3 regions of the Catenuloplanes indicus genome follow, and region 3 is predicted to be linked to each of the others. Evidence: riboswitches for the same ligand, from Rfam matches in the RefSeq annotation. Region 3 holds a riboswitch; each other region holds the start of a gene.

Region 1 (5,250 bases), 6.5 Mb from region 3:
GGTCGATCACCTCCAGCAGCGCCGGGCCGTCCGCGGTCAGCTGCGCCGGTGTGGCCTCGCGGAGCAGGCTGGTGTACGCGCTGATCGAGGTCAGCGGCGTCCGCATCTCGTGCCCGATCAGCGCGAGATACTCGTCCTTGCTGCGGGCCAGCTGCAGCTCCAGGTCCTCGGCCCGGCGGCGCTCCAGGAACTGGCCGACGTGCGCGGCGATCCCGGCCAGCAGCGCGACCAGCGCGTCCTCCGGGTCCTCGACGACCTCGGCGAAGAACGCGAGCACGCCGAGCGTGTCGTCGCCGGACCGGACCGGGATGGCCAGGGCGGCGTGCAGTTGCGACGTCTCGATCGTGTCCGCGGGCAGCAGCGCCTCACCGTCGGCCAGGTCGCGGATCCAGACCGGCTCGCCGGTCAGCCACGCCTTGCCGGAGATCCCCTGGCCGTACGCGAGCTGATCCGGCACGTGCATCGCGGCCACGCTGCCCGGCGCGCTCCAGTGCGCGGCGGCCCGCAGCACGCCGCCGGGGCCGTCGACCAGCCACAGTTCCGCGTGCGCCCAGCCGAGCGTGCGGACCACGGCCTCGAGCACCCGTGGCCCGGCCTCGGTCGCGCTCGCGGCCTCGGCCAGCGCGGACGCGACCGCCAGCTCACAGTCGCGGAACCGTTCGGTGCGCTTCAGCTCGGTGACGTCCTGGAGCGCGATCACGGCGCCGAGCCGCTCACCGGACGCGTCCGCGATCGGCTGGCCGTCCACCAGCAGCACGCGCGGGCGCTGCATCGGCGAGTCCGCCAGCACCTCCAGCCCGTGCAGTTCCTCACCGGCGAACGCGCGGGACAGCGGCGTGTCGTCCGGCGCCATCGGCCGCCCGTCCGCGTGCCGGAGCCCGAAGTCGAGCGGGTGGCCGCCGGACGCGAACGGCTCCGGCGTACGCCCGGTGAACCGCAGCATCGGCGCGTTGATCAGCACCCGGCGGCCGGCCGCGTCGCAGGCGACCACGCCGTCGTGCAGGTTGTCCAGCACCGCGTCCAGGAAGCGCCGGTGCCGGTCCGCGTTCTCCAGCGCCTCCCGCTCGGCCACGAACGTGCCGCACACCTCGGCCGCGTGCCCGACCACGGACTGCTCCGCCGCGGTCCAGTCGCGCGGCGTGTAGTCGACCACCGCGCAGACGCCGACCACCGCGCCGGTCCGGGACCGGACCGGATAGCCGAGGTAGGCCCGCGCGTCCGCCTGCCGCACCGGCGCGTCCGGCGGTACCCGCGCGTCGTCGAGCACGTCGTGCACGACCAGCGGGCAGCCGGAGTCCAGGATCACCCCGGCGAGCGTGGACGCGGCCGGGATCGCGCCCAGGTCGGCCCAGGCGGCGGGCAGGTGGTAGCCGCCGCTCATCAGCATGCGGCGCCCTTCCAGCAGCTGGACCAGGCCGGTCGGCGCGCCGGTCGCCCGCGCGGCCAGTTCCGCGAGCCGGTCCGCGGCGTCCTGTGAGAGCGAGCGGCGCGAGACGTGCACCCAGTCCGCGTCCGTGCCGGTCACGGCGGTGCTGCCCGTCGTCGCCACCGGCCCGTTCCTCTCGTCGCGCCTGCTCTTCTCCTGTCAGGTTAAAGCGGCGAGCTGCCTCAAAACCGGCAAATCACGGACCGGCGCGTACGACGTCCGCGCCCCACCGCCCGATTCCGCACCGCTCGGCGCCATGCCGGAGCGGCACGCACGGCCGCCGCCCGGAGCAGCGGGCGGCGGCCTGGTGGGTCAAGCCGCGGTCGCGGCCACGTCCGGGCGGACCGCCCTCGGCGACCGTGGAGTGAGCAGCAGGCCCAGCGTGGCGCCCATCGTCGCCCACATCGCGGCCAGCTCGGCCAGCGACGCGACCCGGAAGTCCCAGATCAGCTGCGGCGGCACGTCCGCCGGGAGCTCTCCGCCGGTGGCCGGCCAGATCAGCATGAGCACCGTGTAGCCGGCGATCCCGGTCAGCACGCCGGCGGTCACCGCGAGTGGCGCCGACTGCCCGCGGGCCACCAGCACCTGCCGGACCAGCACGGCCAGCCAGGAGATCGCCGCCGCGGCCGCGATCAGTGACAGGTACTGCGCGGTGCGTGCGCCCACCGTGTCCGGGTCGCCGACCGCGGGCGGGTTCGCCGGGTACTTCAGCGCCGGGACCAGTGCGAACGACACGAACCCGAGGAACGCCAGCAGCGTCGCCCGGCCGAAGTCGGTGCGCCCGGGCAGCCGGTGCCGCACCCGCGCGAACACCACGGCCAGCACCAGCGCGAGGCAGACCGCGACCGCGAGCGCGGCCACCATGCCGCCGGCGATCTGCGTGGCGCGGCCGACGAGCGCCTCCTCCGCGGGCTCACCCGCGGTGCGCGCCTCCTCCACGGCGAGCGCGCGCTCGATGACCGGCTCGACGACGACGAAGGCGACCAGCGAGGCGGCCACCCCGGCCGCGACGCCGGCGAGCGCGCCCCGCCGCAGCACGCCGCCCAGCGTGACCGCGCCCATCAGTGACACGGAACGCCGAGCGCGTGCCGGCCGTCGTGGGTGAACTCGTGCAGGTACTCCGCGACCGCGCCGGTCGTGACCAGCCCGTTCTCCTGCAGCAGCAGGTAGAACACGACGAGCGCGACGACGGCCAGCAGCCAGGCGAGCAGCGGCACCCGGATCGGGGCGACGGCGGGGTCGACGGCCGGTGCGGAAACGTGGGACGGCATGATGAATGATCCTCTCGTCCATGCCTCGTGGCGATGTGATGCGTCGCCATGGCCGGTCTCCTGGCTCCCGGATCATCACGCCCGCCCCGGCCTTCCCAGACCCGCGAGGATCCGGTGGCGAGGGTGGAGCGGGCACTCCCCGGTCACAGTGGCGAGGACCGCGCCGGAATCACACCGGCTTCCCGAGCACCATGGCCCGCGCAGCGTACCGCCGCCCGAATTCCGCGGACAAGAGCTGGTGATCGATGCCCCACATGATCGAGGCGCCGTGCACAGCGTGCACGGCGCCTCGATGACCGGCTCTAGACCTGCTCGTCCTCGGTGGGGGAGCGGTGGAAGATCACGTCGTAGATGCGGCGGTGGGCCGCGATGCCACGGCGCTCGAACTTCGTCATCGGACGGTGCTCCGGCCGCGGCGCGAACCGGTCGAACGCGTTGGTCAGGCCCGGTTCCGCGGTCAGCGTCTCCAGCATGGCCTCCGCGTACTCCGCCCAGTCGGTGGCGCAGTGCAGCGTGCCGCCCGGGCGCAGCCGCGAGCGGAGCAGCCCGACGTGCGCGGGCTGGATCAGCCGGCGCTTGTGGTGCCGCGCCTTCGGCCACGGGTCCGGGAAGAAGACGTGGATCGCGTCCAGCGAGCCGGGCGCGAGCTGGTGACCGACCAGCGTCAGCGCGTCGCCGAGCGCGACCCGCACGTTCGTTAGGCCGCGGCGCTCGCTCATGCTCAGCAGGTTGCCGACGCCGGGCGTGTGCACCTCGACCGCCAGGTAATCGCGCTCCGGGTCGGCCGCGGCCATCGCCACGGTCGCCTCACCCATGCCGGAACCGATCTCCAGCACCGTGGGCGCCTCGCGGCCGAAGAGCGCGGCGAGGTCGAGCGGCAGCGCCGTGGCCGGGTCGAGCGGCACGTCGACGCCGTGGCTCTCCCACAGCCGCTCCATCGCGTCGTGGTGCTTCGGACTCATCCGCCCCCGGCGGGGATGGAACGTCCGCACCCGGGCGGGAGGCAGCGCGTTGATCTGATCGGCCAGCGCCTCCATGTCCGCGGACAGCTGGAGCGCTTCGTCAAGATCAGTGTTCGTCTCGATACTCATCAGACCCAAGACAATACCCAGCGGGTACGACAGAAGCGCAGCTCCCGCCGTACCCGTGCTGGGGTTTAGTGGTTGTTTGCGGGTGTTTATCCGAAAGTGCAGGTAGTGGCAGGAGTCGGATTACTCCCCGTCCACGACGCGATGAACCCGGCCGTGGTGGAGGCGCCCGGCGCGAGCACGCCGTTCCAGGACGCGTTGCTCACCGTGACATCGACACCCGATTGGGTGACATTCCCACCCCACGCCTGCGACACGGTCTGCCCGGCGCCGAACGCGAACCGCGCGGTCCACGACCGGCTGGCCGCGCTACCGCCGTTGGCGATCACCACCTCGCCCTGGAAGCCGCCCTGCCACTGACCGACGATCGTGTACGTGGCGGTGCAGCCCCCGCCGGAGCCGCCGGTGGGCGTGGGGCTGCCGGTCGGTCCGGGCGTCGGGCCGGCCGTCGGCGACGGGCTGCCGGTGCCGGTCGGCGTCGGCGTGGGCTGGGTGCCGTTGATGGCCGCGACCAGCGGCGCATACCACCTGTTCGCGATCTTCGCGTCGCCGGCCGCGTTCGGGTGCACGCCGTCGCCGGTGTCGGTCGCCGGTACGAAACCGGTCCACTGATCCACCACCGTGATCGGCGACGCGGCCGTGCTCCTCGACGCGGCCCACGCCGGGATCGCCGCGTTGAACGCCACGGTCCGCGCCGCGCACTCGGTGCAGCTCGGCGGGTCAACCGGGATGATCTGCGCGACCAGGATGCGCATGCCGGGATTACCGGCACGCATCTGGTCGACCAGCGTGGAGAACGCGGCCAGGATCGTGGCCGGTGCGATGTTGCTCCACACGTCGTTCGTGCCGAGGTGCATCATCACGACGTCCGGGTCGGTCGCGGCCAGCCAGCCCGGCAGCAGCGACTGGCCGGCGATGTTCGTGGCCAGGTAGCCGCCGTGGCCCTCGTTCTCGCCGTCGTAGGCGAAGCCGCAGCCCTGCGGCGGCAGCGTGCCCACGAAGTCGGTGTTCGTGACGCCGGCGGCCTGCAGCTTCTGCCAGAGCAGCGCGCGCCAGCAGCCGGGCGAGCCGGTGATCGAGTCGCCCAGCGCCATGATCCGTACCGGATCGGCCTGGGCCTCGAGGTCGTTGCCGGCCAGCGCGGGCCGGATGGTGATCAGCGCGAGGACGACCGCGGTGATCGTCACGATGGTGGCGAGGATGCCGGGAAGACGGGGGCGCCGTCGGCGGTTCACGGGCATGATTCATCTCCGAACGGGTTCGCTGCGGTGGAGAACTGCAGCGTGGCGAGGCTCCCGGCCGGCTGGTGAGGGGGAGGCTCTGCCCTGCCTCCCGCGCGGCGGGCCCGTACGGCTCCGCGGCTATCTTAGGTCAAAGTTCGTCTATGGACGGGGCTCCGGCTGCGATCCCTGGCGCAGCGCGGTCCGCGTGCTGCCGGACGTGTCCAGCTGGAAGATCCACGAGC
Region 2 (5,250 bases), 8.7 Mb from region 3:
ATCAGCGTGTCGCGGGCGCGCAGGAACCGGTCGACGGCACCGGGCACGCGCCGCTTGACGCGCACCAGATCCGTGAACGCGGTCAGGAACGCATGCCAGCCGGCCCCCGCCGCACGACCGGCCCGGTGCAGCGTCTCCGCCTCGCGCCGGTGCGCCCGCGCCAGCCGGGTGCCGTCCGCGTAGGACGGCTCGCCCAGCAGCAGGTCCACCACGCGGGTGACCAGGAAGAACTCCTTGTCCACCAGGTGCACGTGCGCCCGTCCGCGCAACGCGGTCAGCAGCCACTCGCGGGCCTCGGCCGCATCCGGCCCGCGCAGCAGGCCGCCGGACTTCAGCTCGTGCGGCGAGCGGCGGAACCGGGACAGCAGCGTCACCGCCTCGTCCACGGCCAGGTCCACGCCGGCGTGCGCGATCACCGGCATGCCGGGGTGCAGCAGGTTCGTGCCGGAGAACCCGGACTCGTCACAGGCGATCTCCACCACCGCGCCGGTCAGCGCGCCCGGCGCCAGCAGCCCACCCTGCAGCGGCGTCCTCACCCCACCATGGTCGCCCGTGCGTCAACCGCTTTCGGGGTACCCTCGGCCGGTGTTCTCGCCACACGGACCGTCGCTGCGTGAGCTGGCCGGGCAGGCGCTGACCTCGGTCGAGCGCGGCTACGACCTGCTGGCGCCGAAGTTCGACCACACCCCGTTCCGTACGCCGGACCCGCTGCTCGACGCGACCGCGGCGGCGCTCCGCACGCACGGCCCGTTCCGCACCGGGCTGGACGTGTGCACCGGCACCGGCGCCGGTCTGGGCGTGCTCGGGCCGCTCTGCACCGAGCGGGTCACCGGCGTGGACTTCAGTGCCGGGATGCTCGACCGGGCCCGCGCGGCCCACCCGGGCGCCACGCTGGTCCGGGCGGACGCGCGCGAGCTGCCGTTCGACGCGGAGTTCGACCTCGCGGTCACGTTCGGCGCGCTCGGCCACTTCGAGCCGGCCGAGCGTCCCGCGCTGTTCGGCGGCGTGCACCGTGCGCTGCGGCCGGGCGGTCTGTTCGCGGTGCCGGTCGGCACGCCGCCACCGGTGACCTCACCGGCGTACTGGGTGACGACCGGCTTCGACGCGGCTATGCGGGTGCGCAACGCGCTGTGGCGGCCGCCGTTCGTCATGTACTACCGGATCATGACGCAGCCCGCGATCCAGGCCGCGCTGACCGCGGCCGGGTTCACCGTCGACGCCGTCGACCTCCCCGCGCTCGGCCACCGCCGCGACGGCACCCCGCGCTGCCGCCTCCTCCTCGCCCGCAGGCCCGTCTGAGCCCGCAGGCCCGTCTGAGCCCGTCCGGGTCAGGGCATGCCCGCGGCGGCGCAGGCGGTCTGGAGCGGGCTGATGTCGTCGAGGTCCATCGGGGGCAGCGGGATGGCATCGCTGAGGATCGAGCCGCCGTCGCGGTGCAGGCGGTCGTAGAGGCCGGCGGTCTGGAGCACCTCCTCGTCCGACCGTTCGAGGTCCTTGCCGATCTGCGCGCGCTCGGCCAGGTCCGGGACGGTACCGGCGACCGCGTGCGCCTCGAGGCGCGCGCAGGCGGCGATGCCCGGGTCCTCCGGTGCGGGAATGAGCCAGAAGACCGCGGCACCGACCGCGGCGATCACGGCGATACCGCGGGCGAACGCGATCGCGTTCGCCCGGTTGACGGTCACCGTCCACGGATCGTCGGGCGTTTCGGAATACGTCACGAGCGAAGATCATCCGATAGACGGAACCGCGCCGCATCCCCTTTCCGGCGCCCGGTGGCGGCTCGGCGGTCCGGCGTGACCGGACCGCCGCCGAGAGCCGAGATCCCGCCTCCGGGATCGGGGATCAGGCCTTCAGCGCCGCCGACACCAGGTCCCGCGCCTCCTCCTGGATCTGCGCCAGGTGGTCGTCGCCCTTGAAGGACTCCGCGTAGATCTTGTAGACGTCCTCGGTGCCGGACGGCCGGGCCGCGAACCAGCCGTTCTCCGTCGTCACTTTCAACCCGCCGAGCGCGGCCCCGTTGCCCGGCGCGGACGTGAGCGTGGCCGTGATCGGCTCACCGGCCAGCGACGTCGCCGTGACCTGGGACGGCGACAGCTTCGCCAGCACCGCCTTCTCCTCGCGGGTGGCGGGCGCGTCGATGCGCGCGTAGGACGGCGTGCCGAACCGCTCCACCAGCTCGCCGTAGTGCTGGGACGGCGACTTCCCGGTCACCGCCTGGATCTCGGAGGCGAGCAGGCAGAGCAGGATGCCGTCCTTGTCGGTGGTCCAGACCGAGCCGTCGCGGCGCAGGAACGACGCGCCGGCGCTCTCCTCGCCGCCGAACGCGACGGAGCCGTCGAGCAGGCCGGGCACGAACCACTTGAAGCCGACCGGCACCTCGATCAGGCGGCGGCCGAGCGACGCGGCCACCCGGTCGATCATCGAGGAGGAGACGAGCGTCTTGCCGACCGCGGCGTCGGCGGACCAGCCGGAGCGGGAGCCGTACAGGTACTGGATCGCGACCGCGAGGTAGTGGTTCGGGTTCATCAGGCCGCCGTCCGGCGTGACGATGCCGTGCCGGTCCGCGTCCGCGTCGTTGCCGGTGGCGATCTGGTACGCGTCACGCTTGCCGATCAGCGACGCCATCGCGTACGGCGAGGAACAGTCCATCCGGATCTTGCCGTCCCAGTCCAGCGTCATGAACGGCCAGGCCGGGTCGGTCTCCGGGTTCACCACGGTCAGGTCCAGGCCGTGCCGGGACGCGATCTCGCCCCAGTACGCCACGCTGGCGCCGCCGAGCGGGTCCGCGCCGATCCGCACGCCCGCGTCGCGCACCGCGTCCAGGTCGAGCACGGACGGCAGGTCGTCCACGTAGGACGCGAGATAGTCGTACCGGCCGGTGGTGTCCGCGTTGACCGCGCGCGCGTACGGCATCCGCCGCACGCCGGTCAGGCCGTCGGCGATCAGCGCGTTCGCCCGGTCCTGGATCCACTTGGTGGCGTCCGTGTCGGCCGGGCCGCCGTTCGGCGGGTTGTACTTGAAGCCGCCGTCGGCCGGTGGGTTGTGCGACGGCGTGACGACCACGCCGTCCGCGAGCCCGTTGCGCTTGCCCCGGTTCGCGGTCAGGATCGCGTGCGACAGCGCCGGCGTCGGCGTGAACCCGTCCCGGCTGTCCAGCAGCACGGTGACGCCGTTCGCCGCGAACACCTCGACCGCGCTTATCGTGGCCGGCTCGGACAGCGCGTGCGTGTCCCGCCCGATGAACAGCGGCCCGTCGACGCCCTGCTCCTCCCGGTACTCACAGATCGCCTGGCTGATCGCCACGATGTGGTCCTCGTTGAACGCGGACTTCAGCGACGACCCACGGTGCCCGGACGTACCGAACGCCACCTGCTGCGCGGGCACGCTCACATCCGGATGCCGATCACGATAGGCGGCGAGCAACTCCGCCACATCGATCAGATCGCCCGGCTCCGCGGGCTGGCCGGCACGGGGGTGAACAGACACAGCGGTCTCCTCGGGTTCGCGCATGAGGACGTCTCCCCCCGACCCTAATGTCCACCAGCGCCACCCGCCCGCCACACCCCCAAGATCAAGAACGTCCGGAGCTGATGTTCCCACTTCCGGCGTGGCCGCTGTGATGTCCGTACCGCCGGGTTCTGGATCCGGCCCCGGAGGCGCGCGAGCGGGACGGGTAGGGTGCGGGGTGGCACGAACTGTTGCGAGGTGCCCGGCCGGAGGCGGCCGGGAGAATCGGGAAGCCGGTGTGAATCCGGCACGGGCCCGCCGCGGTGACCGGGGAGCCGCCGCCCATGCGCGTACGCGCGGCCACTGGCCCTGACCGGCTGGGAAGGCGGGCGGTGAGGTGACGATCCGGGAGTCCGAAGACCGGCCTCGCGCCTGGTGACCCCGGCATGCCCGGGGCCGGACCGCAGCGGGAGCCTGCCGTGAACCATGACCTGTACGAGATCATCCACCGTCGCCGCGACGTGCGCGGCCAGTTCACCGGCGAGCCGGTGCCGGACGACGTGCTGGACCGGGTGCTCGACGCCGCGCACGCCGCACCGAGCGTGGGCCTGTCCCAGCCGTGGGATTTCGTGATCGTCCGCGGGCGCGCGGCGCGGGAGCAGTTCCACGCGCACGTACGCCGGGAGCGAGAGATCTTCGCGGCCACGCTGGACGGTGACGCGGCGGCCCGGTTCGCGCGCATCAAGATCGACGGAGTGCTGGAGTCGACGCTGTCCATCGTGGTCACCTACGACCCGGACCGCGGCGGTCCCGCCGTGCTCGGGCGGCACGCGATCGCGGACGCCGGCCTCTACTCCGCCTGTCTCGCGGTGCAGAACCTGTGGCTGGCCGCGACCGCGGAACGGCTCGGCGTGGGCTGGGTGTCGTTCTACCGCGAGGAGTTCGTCCGCGATCTGCTCGGCATCCCGGCGACGATCCGGCCGATCGCGTGGCTGTGCATGGGGCCGGTCACGCACCTCGAGGAGACCCCGGACCTGGAACGCCACGGCTGGCGCCGACGCCGCCCACTGCACCTCGCCCGGCACGACGACCGCTGGGGCGGCCGGGACCGGCGATAGGCCGGCGGGTCACGGAACGTGGTGGCGGGTGCCGCGGCGGCGGATCAGTGGCGTGTGGCGCGCTCCGGGGACGGCGCCGTGTGCAGCGCGGACGCGGTCAGCAGGGAGAGCGCGAACACGCCGATCAGGCGGGCGCCCGTGGTGTGCACCAGGAAGGCGCCCGGCAGCTGGGAGATCAGCACCGTGCCGGCCACGGCCACCAGCGCGGCGGCACCCCAGAACCGGCCCCGCCGCGTCGCCACGGCCGGTGGATCGCCGTGCCAGGCGCGCAGCAGCCGGCGTCGTCCGATGTGGACCGCCAGCAGCAGCGAGGCGATCGCGCCGCCGACCGTCGAGGCCAGATCGGCGACCGGCGCGTGCTCGGTGACCGCGTCCCAGACCTGGTGGGACGCGGCACCGAGCAGCGCCGACAGCACGGTCACCAGGAACGCCGGGCGGCTCGCGCCCAGCACGCCGTAGTCGCGCGGCGCCAGCCACACCGGCCGCGCGGGCAGGTGCGCGGCGACGACCGGCGCGGCCCGGCGCACCAGGATCGCGCACGCCAGCGTGACCGGCAGGCAGAACAGCGGAAGGCCGGCCGGCCCGTGCGCCAGCTGGTAGAGCGCGATACCGCGGACCGACTCCAGGACGGTGCCGTCCAGCGCGTACGCCAGGTCCGGCGACGCCGACCCGATCACCAGCGCCA
Region 3 (5,250 bases):
CCTACCAGTACGACGCGTCCGGCATGCCGCGCACCTCCAGCACCGACCAGCTCGGCCGGCGCACCGAGTGCATCCACAACGCGCGGGGCCGGGCCGACTCGGTGACGCGGATGGCCGGTACCGCGGACGCGCAGACCGAGCGGTTGGAGCTGGCGGATCGCCGGCCACCACCCGCCGTCCCCGGACGCCGCGGTGCGCCGACCCGGACGGGCGGATCATCGCGCTGGACGCGCACATCCGCCGTGCCAACCCGGGCGAGCGCCCACGGATGCTGCGGCGCGGCTACTCGTACCGCCGGGAGTCCGACGTGGGGCAGATCTTCATCAGCTACCAGCGGGACGTCGAGCACGTTTCGCCACCGTGCAGCGCCGCCTGGCCGGCGAGGCGCTGGAACGCTACACGCTGCCGTTCGGCGGCGGCTACTACTTCGTGCCCCCGACGACGGCCGCGCGATGCCGGCCGGATGACCCCGGCCGGCACCGGCGACGTGCCGGATCAACAGCTTCAAAACTGACAAACAACCCCATCGGGGGTACGGTCCGGCAGGTCTCCTATCGTTGACCTCATGGAACACGAACCGTTGGACACCGAGGCAGGCTTCTCCGGGCTGGGTCTGCGCGCGGAACTGCTGCGCGCGCTGACCACCCTCGGCTACGAGGAGCCGACCCCGATCCAGCGGGAGGCGATCCCGCCGCTCGTCGCCGGGCACGACCTGGTCGGCCAGGCCGCGACCGGCACCGGCAAGACCGCCGCGTTCTCGCTGCCGCTGCTGCAGGGCCTGGACGCGAACCGGCGCGAGACCGAACCGTGCGCGCTCGTCCTGGTGCCCACCCGTGAGCTGGCCGAACAGGTCTCCCAGGCGGTGCACCGGTACGGCAAGGAACTCGGCGTCCGCGTCCTGCCGGTGTACGGCGGCCAGCCGATCGGCCGGCAGCTCGGCGCGCTGGCCCGCGGTGTCGACGTGGTCGTCGGTACGCCCGGCCGGGTCCTCGACCACATCGACCGGGGCACGCTGCACCTCGGCGACGTACGCACGGTCGTGCTGGACGAGGCCGACGAGATGCTGGACATGGGCTTCGCCGAGGACATCGAGGCGATCCTGGCGGAGACGCCGGCGGAACGGCAGACCGTGCTGTTCTCCGCCACCATGCCGCCGCGGATCGACGCGATCGCGCGCCGCCACCTGCGCGAACCGGTCCGGATCACGATGGGCCGCAAGACCGTCGAGCCGGGCGAGATGCCGCTGGTCCGGCAGAGCGCCTACATCGTGGCCCGGCCCTACCGGGCGGCCGCGCTCGGCCGGATCCTGGACGTCGAGGCGCCGACCGCGGCGATCGTCTTCTGCCGTACCCGGGAAGAGGTCGACCAGGTCACCGAGACGCTGAACGGGCGCGGCTATCGCGCCGAGGCGCTGCACGGCGGGATGAGCCAGGACCAGCGCGACCGGGTGATGAACCGGCTGCGCGCCGGCACCACCGAGCTGCTGGTGGCGACGGACGTGGCCGCCCGCGGCCTGGACGTGGAACAGCTCACCCATGTGATCAACTTCAACGTGCCGGTCGCGCCGGAGGCGTACGTGCACCGCATCGGCCGGGTCGGCCGGGCCGGCCGCGAGGGGTGCGCGATCACCCTGGCGGAGCCGCGCGAGCAGCGCATGCTGAAGGCGATCGAGCGGCTGACCGGCCAGCGGATAACGCTGGAGAAGCTGCCGACCGTGACCGACCTGCGCGCCCGGCGCCTGGAACTGACCCGCGCGTCGCTGGAGACCGCGCTGGAGGGCGGCGACTTCGAGCGGTTCCGGGTCGTGCTCGAGTCGCTGACCGGCGAGCACGACGTCGAGGACGTCGCACTCGCCGCGATCAAGTTGCTGCACGAGGCGGCCGGCGGTGACGACGACGAGGAGGAGATCCCGTCGCCGGTCCCGCCGCGCGAGCGCACCCCCCGGAACCGCGACGACCGCCCGAGCGGCCGGGACAGCCGCCGGGACGGCCGCTCCGGCGACCGTGACCGGGACGGCCGCTTCGGTGACCGGGACCGGGACGGCGGTCCCGGCGACCGCGGCCGGTCCGGGCGGGACCACTCGTCCGACGCGGGGGTCACCCGGCTGTTCGTCGGGCTCGGCCGGCGTGCCGGGCTGCGCCCGCAGGATCTGGTCGGCGCGATCGCCGGCGAGTCCGGCATCAACTCCCGCGAGATCGGCGCCATCCAGATCACCGACCGGTTCTCCCTGGTCGAGGTTCCGGAATCGGCTGCGGACATGATCATCGACGCGCTCCAGCACAGCTTCATCCGCGGGCGCCGCCCATCCGTGCGGCGGGAGCGCTACAACCGCTGACCGGGTTCGGTGGGTGACAGGTCGAGAGCCGCGAGTCTCTGAGGGAAGAAGGTCAAGGGCTGCCTCCGGCGGGTCACGGCTCCGGGGAGGCGAGGATTCCCGGGGTGGCCGGGGTCCGCTGGGGGAGTGAGCTTCTCCGCCGTCGACGCGACCCTCAAGATCCTTCCATCCGCCACGCCCTTTCCGGCCGAGTGAAAGGGCGGTGGTGCATGGAAGGATCTTGAGTCCCAATGGTTACGTCGGGATTGTCGGGGGCGTGGTGCAGCCGTCTGTCCGTGGTGGTCTCGCGCTGGCCGGGTTCCTCGGCGAACACGCGGTGTCGCAGGCGGCGGATCCGGTCCCGATCGGTGGATGCGCCGGTGCGCAGCTCGACCATGCGGATGCTCCTTCCGCCGGAGCCGGAGCCGGAGCCGGAAGCGGGTATCCACGCACATAGAAGTATCGCGGTGGTCCGTCGTGGACACGGGGGCTCCGTTCCGGGAGCACTGTGTTGTTGGCGACACGCTGGTACGAGATGTAGTGGGTTGCGTGGCGGGCGTACCCAGATATGGTGTTGCACGCAGCTGGTTCGGGCGGTGCGGCGACGCGGTGCCCGAGGCAAGAGGGAACCCGGTGGAAATCCGGGACTGCCCCGCAGCGGTGAGTGGGAACGAAAGCCGTCACAAGCACTGGGTGTCGTCACAGGCGCCTGGGAAGCGACGGCCGGTAGGCAGAGCAGCACGGCGCCCGCGAGTCCGAAGACCTGCCAGCGCACCGCGCCGAAACGGACGCGCGGTGGTCCGAGGCCGCGCGGGACGGCCGACGCCGACCAGCCACCGCGGCCGCGATCCACGCGTGCCCGGTGGTGGCCTGCGCCCGCGCGGTCCGAGGACCTCATCGAGGGATTCGGACTCGCGAGGAGCGAACGAGGATGACGGTCACCGAGACCGCGGTACCGGCGCAGCAGACGCCACGAAGCACGATGCGGGTGCGCAAGCGGGACGGCGCACTGGAGCCCGTGGACGTCAACCGGATCGTGCGTGCGGTCGAGCGCCGGGCCGGGGACCTGACGGAGGTCGACCCGCTGCGGGTGGCGACCCGGACGATCAGCGGCCTGTACGACGGCGCGACCACCGAGGAACTGGACAAGCTCTCCATCCAGACCGCGGCGGAGCTGATCGGCGAGGAGCCGCAGTACTCCCGGCTCGCGGCCCGGCTGCTGATCAAGGCGGTCGAGGAGGAGGTCGCCGAGCAGGGCGTCGGCACGTTCGCCGAGTCGATCGCGCTGGCGCACCGGGAGGGGCTGATCGGCGACGAGACCGCAGCGTTCGCCGAGACGCACCGGCACGCGCTCGACGCGGCGATCGACACGCGCAACGACCTGCGTTTCGAGTATTTCGGGCTGCGCACGGTCGCGGACCGTTACCTGCTGCGCCACCCGCACACCCGCCGGGTCGTCGAGACACCGCAGTACTGGCTGCTGCGCGTCGCCTGCGGCCTGTCCCGGACCGTGGACGAGGCGATCGGCTTCTACCGCCTGATGTCCAGCCTGGCCTATCTGCCCAGCTCGCCGACGCTGTTCAACTCCGGCACCCGGCACACCCAGATGTCGTCCTGCTTCCTGGTCGACTCGCCGCGGGACGAGCTGGACTCGATCTACGAGCGCTACCACCAGGTCGCGAGGCTGTCGAAGTTCTCCGGCGGGATCGGCATCTCCTGGTCCCGGGTGCGGGGCCGGAGAGCGCTCATCCGGGGGACGAACGGGCGGTCCAACGGCATCGTGCCGTTCCTGAAGACGCTGGACGCCGGTGTGGCCGCGGTCAACCAGGGCGGCCGGCGCAAGGGCGCGGCGTGCGTCTACCTGGAGCCGTGGCACCCGGACGTGGAGGAGTTCCTGGAGCTGCGGGACAACACCGGCGAGGAGTCCCGGCGCACCCACAACCTGAACCTGGCCAACTGGATCCCGGACGAGTTCATGCGCCGGGTCGAGGCGGACGCGGACTGGTCGCTGATCGACCCGTCCGACGCGCCGGAGCTGCCCGACCTGTACGGCGCGGCGTTCGACGACGCCTACCGCGCGGCGGAGAAGAAGGCGGTGAAGACGGTCAAGGCACGCGACCTGTACGGCCGGATGATGCGCACGCTCGCGCAGACCGGCAACGGGTGGATGACGTTCAAGGACCCGTCGAACCGGCTGTCGAACCAGACCGGCGTGCCCGGCAACACCATCCACCTGTCCAATCTGTGCACCGAGATCCTCGAGGTGAACTCGGACGACGAGACCGCGGTCTGCAACCTGGGTTCGGTCAACCTGGGCGCGCACGTGACCGCGGACGGCGTCGACTGGGAGAAACTGCGTGCCACGGTACGGACCGCGGTGGTCTTCCTGGACCGGGTGATCGACATCAACTACTACCCGTCGGTGCAGGCGGCCGCGTCGAACCCGCGCTGGCGGCCGGTCGGGCTCGGGCTGATGGGCCTGCAGGACGCGTTCTTCACGCTGCGGCTACCGTTCGACTCGGCCGGGGCGAAGGAACTGTCCACCCGCGTCCAGGAGGAGATCTTCCTGACCGCGCTGGAGTCGTCCGCGGCGCTGGCCGAGGAGTTCGGCGCGCACCCGGCGTTCGCGCAGACCCGGGCCGCGAAGGGTGACCTGCACCCGGACCTGTGGGGGGCCACGCCCACGCAGACCGCGCGGTGGGCGGCGCTGCGGGCGCGGATCGCCGCGACCGGGCTGCGCAACTCGCTGCTGGTGGCGATCGCGCCGACCGCCACGATCGCGTCGATCGCCGGTGCCTACGAGTGCATCGAGCCGCAGGTGTCCAACCTGTTCAAACGCGAGACGATGTCCGGCGAGTTCCTTCAGATCAACACCTATCTGGTACGGGAACTGAAGGCCCGTGGACTGTGGACCGCGCCGATCCGGGAGCGGATCA

Evidence for each region. A riboswitch is a leader RNA that binds a small molecule or an ion and turns the genes downstream of it on or off. The one in region 3 is predicted to bind cobalamin.
Region 1: another riboswitch for cobalamin. It lies ahead of J2S42_RS31555 (CbtB domain-containing protein); the one in region 3 lies ahead of J2S42_RS02220 (ribonucleoside-diphosphate reductase subunit alpha).
Region 2: another riboswitch for cobalamin. It lies ahead of bluB (5,6-dimethylbenzimidazole synthase); the one in region 3 lies ahead of J2S42_RS02220 (ribonucleoside-diphosphate reductase subunit alpha).

What each region holds. Positions count from the first base shown of each region.
Region 1 is NZ_JAUSUZ010000001.1:6,941,821-6,947,070, forward strand. Features, by position in the region: gene J2S42_RS31545 (sensor histidine kinase) at 1-1,549, opposite strand, end outside; gene J2S42_RS31550 (CbtA family protein) at 1,739-2,488, opposite strand; gene J2S42_RS31555 (CbtB domain-containing protein) at 2,488-2,697, opposite strand; cobalamin riboswitch at 2,731-2,905, opposite strand; gene trmB (tRNA (guanosine(46)-N7)-methyltransferase TrmB) at 3,000-3,734, opposite strand; gene J2S42_RS31565 (cellulose binding domain-containing protein) at 3,875-5,026, opposite strand; gene J2S42_RS31570 (TolB family protein) at 5,168-5,250, opposite strand, start outside.
Region 2 is NZ_JAUSUZ010000001.1:9,109,111-9,114,360, forward strand. Features, by position in the region: gene J2S42_RS40865 (hypothetical protein) at 1-536, opposite strand, end outside; gene J2S42_RS40870 (class I SAM-dependent methyltransferase) at 586-1,299, shown strand; gene J2S42_RS40875 (hypothetical protein) at 1,329-1,718, opposite strand; gene pgm (phosphoglucomutase (alpha-D-glucose-1,6-bisphosphate-dependent)) at 1,843-3,510, opposite strand; cobalamin riboswitch at 3,687-3,890, shown strand; gene bluB (5,6-dimethylbenzimidazole synthase) at 3,927-4,565, shown strand; gene J2S42_RS40890 (DUF4184 family protein) at 4,610-5,250, opposite strand, start outside.
Region 3 is NZ_JAUSUZ010000001.1:405,198-410,447, reverse strand. Features, by position in the region: gene J2S42_RS02240 (hypothetical protein) at 2-349, opposite strand; gene J2S42_RS41850 (hypothetical protein) at 269-514, shown strand; gene J2S42_RS02230 (DEAD/DEAH box helicase) at 566-2,335, shown strand; gene J2S42_RS02225 (hypothetical protein) at 2,490-2,711, opposite strand; cobalamin riboswitch at 2,883-3,099, shown strand; gene J2S42_RS02220 (ribonucleoside-diphosphate reductase subunit alpha) at 3,246-5,250, shown strand, end outside.